3 regions of the Telluria sp. B2 genome follow, and region 3 is predicted to be linked to each of the others. Evidence: predicted binding sites of a transcription regulator. Region 3 holds the regulator's gene; each other region holds the start of a gene.
The links. The regulator sigma-54, encoded in region 3, starts transcription at its own class of promoters, with help from an activator protein. The targets are predictions, from matches to a motif close to TGGCANGNAANCTGCTTT.
Positions count from the first base shown of each region.

Region 1: a site for sigma-54 is predicted at 1,192-1,209, ahead of glnA (type I glutamate--ammonia ligase). Genes of this name have one in related genera too.
Region 2: a site for sigma-54 is predicted at 1,031-1,048, ahead of pepA (flocculation-associated PEP-CTERM protein PepA). Genes of this name have one in related genera too.

Region 1 is NZ_CP196525.1:4,516,588-4,518,851, reverse strand. Features, by position in the region: gene ACSUZJ_RS19965 (CocE/NonD family hydrolase) at 1-390, shown strand, start outside; gene ACSUZJ_RS19960 (rhodanese-like domain-containing protein) at 517-975, opposite strand; gene glnA (type I glutamate--ammonia ligase) at 1,297-2,264, shown strand, end outside.
Region 2 is NZ_CP196525.1:4,426,488-4,428,751, reverse strand. Features, by position in the region: gene ACSUZJ_RS19655 (TonB-dependent receptor) at 1-272, opposite strand, end outside; gene ACSUZJ_RS19650 (DUF2946 domain-containing protein) at 424-804, opposite strand; gene pepA (flocculation-associated PEP-CTERM protein PepA) at 1,098-1,961, shown strand; gene ACSUZJ_RS19640 (IS481 family transposase) at 2,126-2,264, opposite strand, start outside.
Region 3 is NZ_CP196525.1:5,147,737-5,150,000, reverse strand. Features, by position in the region: gene lptB (LPS export ABC transporter ATP-binding protein) at 1-592, shown strand, start outside; gene ACSUZJ_RS22720 (RNA polymerase factor sigma-54) at 627-2,099, shown strand; gene hpf (ribosome hibernation-promoting factor, HPF/YfiA family) at 2,165-2,264, shown strand, end outside.

The DNA of each region.
Region 1 (2,264 bases), 630 kb from region 3:
GTGTATCCGGCCGACTATCCGCAGCCCGAGGCCGAACGCAAGGGAAGCGATGTCGCCGCCCCTGCGCTGGCGCTGGGCGGCTACCAGCAACTGGTGCGCGGCAATCCCCTGCGCGCCAAGTTCCGCCACAGCTTCGAGAAGCCCGAGCCGCTCGTGCCGAACAAGGTGGAAGCGATCAGCTACGAGCTGGGCCAGGTGAACCACACCTTCCGGCGCGGCCACCGCATCATGGTGCAGGTGCAGAGTTCCTGGTTCCCGCTGGTCGACCTGAATCCGCAGACCTTCACGCGCATTCCGGCCGCGAAACCGGAAGACTTCGTGAAGGCGACCCAGCGCGTGTATCGCGCGCCGGATGCGGCGTCGGGCGTGCAGGTGATGGTGATGCCTTAAACAGACGCAGGGCGTGCTGACGCCAGCGCGACGCCGGCTTTGCGCGTGGGCACGGGGCGCCCACCCTACGATTTCAAACGGCGCGGACTCCTTTGTCAGCGACCTGCCAAGCGTGTGCGATTCGCATCACGCCCCGACCCAGGGCAGCCCTGCCTTGCACCAGCCGCCGATCGTCTTGCGATGCCCCTCCTGGTCGCGATCGCCCTCGAAGCCTTCCAGGATGTCGAAGGAATTCGCGTAGCCCAGCTCGGTCGCCACGCGCGCGCTGTGGCGCGAGCGCACGCCCGAGCGGCACAGGAAGAGCAAGACCTCGTCCTTGGCGGCCACCTGTTCGAGTTGCGGGCCGAACGCGGGATTCGGCTGGCCACCGGGGTAGGTGGCCCATTGCACCGCGACGTGCTGGGATTCGGGAATGGCGACGCGGCCGACCCAGTCGCGCTCGGCGTTGGTGCGGACGTCGACGATCTTCACTTTCGGATCGCTTCTTACCAGTGCGAATGCTTCCTGGGGGGTGACGGCGCCGGCGTAGGGCTGGCCGGCGGCGCGCTGGCGGGCGGCGTCGAGAATGTCTTCGGTCGTGCTCATGTGGACTCCTGGTTCAGTGGCGGCGCACCGGTGTGGCGCGGACTTGCCGAAACGGTGCGTGAAGCATCAAAATGGTGCGCTTCACCTGGTTTGCACCATTATGGTGCAACGGCCGGGTTGGGCTGCACCATTGGGGAAAACGGTATCGCCGAGGATTTTATGGTTAAACTCACGGGTTTCCAAAGAACGATTGCGTATTTGTTCATGACGAGCTGCTGGCATGGTTCCTGCATGTGTTTCGTATGAGTATGTCGCACGTTGGCTGGACCGGTGAATACCCCGCCGCCCGTGGGCACCACCCTTTTCATTCAGGAGAAACGCATGGCAAAGACCGCAGCAGATGTGATGCAGATGGTGAAGGACAACGAAGTCAAGTTCGTCGATTTCCGCTTCGCCGATACCCGTGGCAAAGAGCAGCACGTCACCGTCCCTGTGTCGCACTTCGATCTGGACAAATTCGAGTCGGGCCACGCCTTCGACGGCTCGTCGATCGCCGGCTGGAAAGGCATCGAAGCATCGGACATGATCCTGATGCCGGACCCGAGCACCGCCAACATCGACCCGTTCATGGAAGAAACCACCCTGTTCATGCAGTGCGACGTGATCGAACCGTCGGACGGCAAGGGCTATGACCGCGACCCGCGCTCGATCGCCAAGCGCGCCGAAGCCTACCTGAAGTCCTCGGGCGTGGGCGACACCGCCTTCTTCGGTCCGGAACCGGAATTCTTCATCTTCGACTCGATCCGCTGGAAGAGCGACATGTCGGGCTGCTCGGTGCAGATCGACTCGGAAGAAGCCTCGTGGTCGACCAACAAGAAGATCGAAGGCGGCAACAGCGGCCACCGTCCGACCGTCAAGGGCGGCTACTTCCCGGTTCCGCCGGTCGACAGCTTCCAGGACATGCGCTCGGAAATGTGCCTGATCCTCGAATCGCTCGGCATCCCGGTCGAAGTGCACCACCACGAAGTGGCCGGCGCCGGCCAGAACGAAATCGGCACCAAGTTCTCGACCCTGGTCGAGCGCGCCGACTGGACCCAGAACCTGAAGTACGTGGTCTGGAACGTCGCCCACAGCTACGGCAAGACCGCGACCTTCATGCCGAAGCCGATGAACGGCGACAACGGCTCGGGCATGCACGTGCACCAGTCGATCTGGAAGGACGGCAAGAACCTGTTCGCAGGCGACGGCTATGCCGGCCTGTCGGAAACCGCGCTGTACTACATCGGCGGCATCATCAAGCACGCGAAGGCCCTGAACGCGATCACCAACCCGGGCACCAACTCGTACAA
Region 2 (2,264 bases), 720 kb from region 3:
CTGGCGTCGCCGCGTTCCTCGATCTGCCTGCGGGTGATGACGTCGACGCTGGCTGGCGTCTCCAGGCGCGACAGGCCGAGGTTGGAGCCGGTTCCGGTGTCGTCCCTGAGCTTGCCGGTGTCGAGCGCGCCGGTAACGTGCACGGTCGGGATGGCGGGTTCGTCGGCAAAGGCCGGGAGGGCCGCGCTGCCGATGGCGAGCAGGCAGGCGAGATGGCAGGGTATGCGGGTGAAGCGGCGCTGCGGCGCCGCGATGGGGACATGCGGTTTCATGGGTTTTCCGGTCGTGTGACAGCCTGGGGCGGCGAAGCAGCAGTGGCGACGGCACGCATGTGATGGACACAGTCCGGCGCACGTACGCGTCACGCGGGCGCCCTCACTTCAATGAGGATCGACGCCGGCGCTGCTGGAGAGATGGCAAGGCTCAGGCCAGCGCAGGCGGGCCGCGCGGCTGCGCGAAGGACCACGCGAACAGCGGGCGTGGCGCACGATGGAAAAGAGGAGGGTAGAGGTCATGGCCGCCAAGCGCGGCGACCACGAAGGCTGCCGGCGGCAGCAGGGCAAAGGACCCGGCGTGCGGTGCGCAGTAGGCGCAGTGCATCAGCCCTTTGAGGAACTTGTCGGACGTAGGGGCATCCGGATCGGCCGGCATCGGCAGCATCTCGATGCCCATGGCCGTACAGATCTCGACCTGGCGCGTGGCCGGGGAAGACAGGCTCAGGGTATGCGAAACGACCGGGGCGAGCGCGTTGAACAGGACGGCCAGGCTGGCAATCCGGGCATATGCGATCCACTGTCTCGTCATCCTGACCATGCGAACATTATAGGCCGGGGAGGTCGCGCGACCCCGGATTCGGCACTGGACATTTTGTCCACCTGCCGTGGCGCTGGACGAGCCAAAGAACACGCTGGCCTGCAGGACATTACTGTTGAGTTTCGGCATGCTGCAGCGCGTCGGAAAATCTTACATGTATTTACACCCATGCGTCCGGCTTGAAGCAAGTGCTTGATTTTATGAGATGTCATGCCTCTGGCACACCGCTTGCTATCTTGAAGAACAGGTTGTTACCAACAACCATACACCACGGAAAACCGACAATGAAACTCTTCAAAAAACTCATCTGCGCCACGGCTGTGGCACTGTCCACGGCTGGCGCCGCGCACGCGGGTCCGGTCCTGAATAACTGGGTTTTCAACCCAACCGGCGGCGGCTTCGACGACGGCCAGCTCATCAACGAATACCTGGACGTCAACGGTAACGCCTTCATCCAGCTGACGTCGACCGGCAACGGTGGCTTCTCCTTCAAGGAAACCGCTGTCTTCAACATTACCCAGGCCGACAGCAACGGCAAGCTGTTCCCGCAGACCTTTGCCGGCGGGAACATTACTGCGACCTTCGAGGCGGTTGGCACCGGCACTTTCGGTGGCGCCTTCAGCTTCACCGGCGGCACCATCAAGATGTACCAGAATCCAACCAACAGGCAGTACGGCACGACGGCGGGCCACTATGGCGCGGACCTGGGCAACGTGATCGCCACCTTCAACGTGCTCGTGGGCGGCGGCGGCCTCGTCGATGCCAACGGCAGCCCGACCAATAACGGCCAGGTCAGCGTCTTCGCCAGCGCCGACCCGGGCATGCTGGAAAGCGGCTACTTCTTCCGCAGCAACGGCGACGACCTGTCGACAGAGTCGGTTCTCTCGTTTGCCTTCACGAATGCAAACACGGTCGGCCGTCCGGGTAGCCGTCTCGTGAGCGAAGTGGCCTGCGAGTTTGCCGGCTTCACCGGCGCCGGCTGCAACGGCACGAGCTATCGCAACCGTCCGGGCCAGTACTTCTTCATCGGCGGCAATGGCCAGTTCAAGCTGGCCGAGGGCGCCGAAGTGCCGGAGCCGGGTTCGCTGGCGCTGTTCGGCATTGCCATGCTGGGCGCCGGCGTGGCAGTGCGCCGCCGCAAGGCTTGATGCCTCCAGCCTGGAGGAGAAGAAAGCGGGCCAAGCCCTAATGCCGTTTAGTTAAGCTGGAAATAGCTTGGTTCTGGCAGGCATCGTAGGGTGGGCACTCTGTTTAGCACAGGGACATAGGTAACACCTGTCTAGAGACATGGGTAACACTGCGTGGTGCTATTTTAGCTGCTGGTGAGGTCGATCTGTGCAACCTGTTGGTGGCAGAAGATGACGTTGAAGACGCCGTCCTGATCCGTCGCTCTGATTGCCACAGGCTCTTGGTACAAACCTTCACCCACAAAGTAACTGCGGCCCTTGAAA
Region 3 (2,264 bases):
CGGCCTGGTGCCGTCGGACGCCGGCGCGATCGAGATCAACGGCACCGATATCTCGAGCCTGCCGATCCACCGGCGCGCGGTGCTGGGCCTGTCCTACCTGCCGCAGGAAGCCTCGGTGTTCCGCAAGCTGACGGTCGAGGACAATATCCGCGCCGTGCTGGAACTGCAGCGCAACGAGGACGGCAAGCCGCTCTCGAAGGACGCCATCGACGCGCGCCTCGACTCCCTGCTGGCCGAACTCCAGATCGAGAAGCTGCGCGAAAACCCGGCGCTGTCGCTGTCGGGCGGCGAGCGCCGCCGCGTCGAGATCGCGCGCGCGCTGGCCACCAATCCGCGCTTCGTGCTGCTCGACGAACCCTTCGCCGGCGTCGACCCGATCGCGGTGATCGAGATCCAGCGCATCGTGCGCTTCCTGAAGGAGCGCGGCATCGGCGTCCTGATCACCGACCACAACGTGCGCGAGACGCTGGGCATCTGCGACCGCGCCTACATCATCAACCAGGGCGCGGTGCTGGCCTCGGGCCGCCCTGACGACATCATCGCCGACGAGTCGGTGCGCCGCGTCTACCTGGGCGAACACTTCCGCATGTAGCAACCACGAAGCGACAACGAAGCAGCAACAAGCGATGAAACAATCCCTGCAACTCCGGACTTCGCAGCACCTGGCGCTTACCCCGCAGCTTCAGCAATCGATCCGCCTGCTGCAGTTGTCCACGCTCGAACTGCACCAGGAAATCGAGCAGATCCTGTCCGACAATCCCTTGCTCGAACGGCTGGACGATCCGCTCGACCACTCGGTGCGCCTGCTTGCCGACGGCGCCATCAGCAATGCGCCCAGCCAGGGCGAGGCCCCGGCCACGCCGGGCGGCGAGGAGGGCGCGCCGAACGGCGAAGCGGCCGACTTCGATGGCGCCGATGGCGATGCCGGCCGCGGCGACGGCGATGCCGACTGGGGCGAAGCCGGACGGTCGTCCGGCAACGGCGAGGACGAGGATGGCCGGCCGCAACTGGAAGCGGCCGGCATCACGCTGCGCGAGCACCTGTCCGAACAGGTGCGGGTGACGGGCCTGAGTGCGCGCGACCGTGCGCTGGCCGAACTCGTGATCGACGCCATCGACGACAACGGCTACCTCGAAGAGCAGCTCGACGAGATCCACGCGCGCCTGCCCGAGGAGCTCGAGGTCGAGATGGACGAACTGCGCTGCGCGCTGGCGCTGGTGCAAAGCCTGGACCCGGTGGGCGTGGGCGCACGGAGCGCGGCCGAGTGCCTGGCGCTGCAGATCCGCAGCATGCCGGGCGTGCCGCTGGTCACGCGGCGCATGGCCCTCAAGATCGTCGAGGGCTACCTGACCTGGTTCGCCCAGCGCGAATTCAACAAGCTGAAAAAAGCCCTGGACTGCGACGACGAAGACCTGCGCGAAGCCCAGGCCGTGATCCGCCAATGCAATCCGCATCCGGGCGCGGCTTTTGCGTCGAGCACCTCGGACTACGTGGTTCCGGACGTGATTGTCCGGAAAACGAAGAACGGCTGGGGCGTGATGCTGAACCAGGACGTGATGCCGCGCCTGCGCGTGAACAACATGTACGCGGCCCTGCTCAAGCAGGGCAAGGGCGAAAGCCAGATGAGCGCGCAACTGCAGGAAGCGAAGTGGCTGATCAAGAATATGCGCCAGCGCTTCGACACGATCTTGCGTGTTTCGCAAGCCATTGTGGAGCGCCAGCGCAACTTTTTCAGCCACGGCGCGGTTGCCATGCGGCCCCTTGTGCTTCGTGAGATAGCTGATACACTAGGACTACACGAGAGCACAATTTCTCGTGTCACAACGCAGAAATTCATGCTGACCCCGCACGGCATGTTTGAGCTGAAGTATTTCTTCGGAAGCCACGTCGCCACCGAAGCGGGAGGTGAAGCATCTTCGACGGCGATCCGGGCTCTCATCGCGCAACTGACAGGAGCAGAAGACCCCAGGAACCCATTATCCGATAGCAAGATCGCGGAAATGCTCGGTGAACAAGGAATGGTCATCGCGCGCCGCACGGTTGCAAAATACCGTGAGGCACTGAAAATTCCTCCCGTCAGTCTCCGCAAATCCTTGTAACGGCGGCACCCACGCGCTTCCTTGTTGCGCGGCGCGGCAGCCGCCACATCTTCAAAGGAGTGTGTATGAATCTCACCATCAGCGGCCACCACCTCGACGTTACCCCCGCCATCCGTGAATACGTACAGAACAAGCTCGAACGCATCACCCGCCATTTCGATCAAG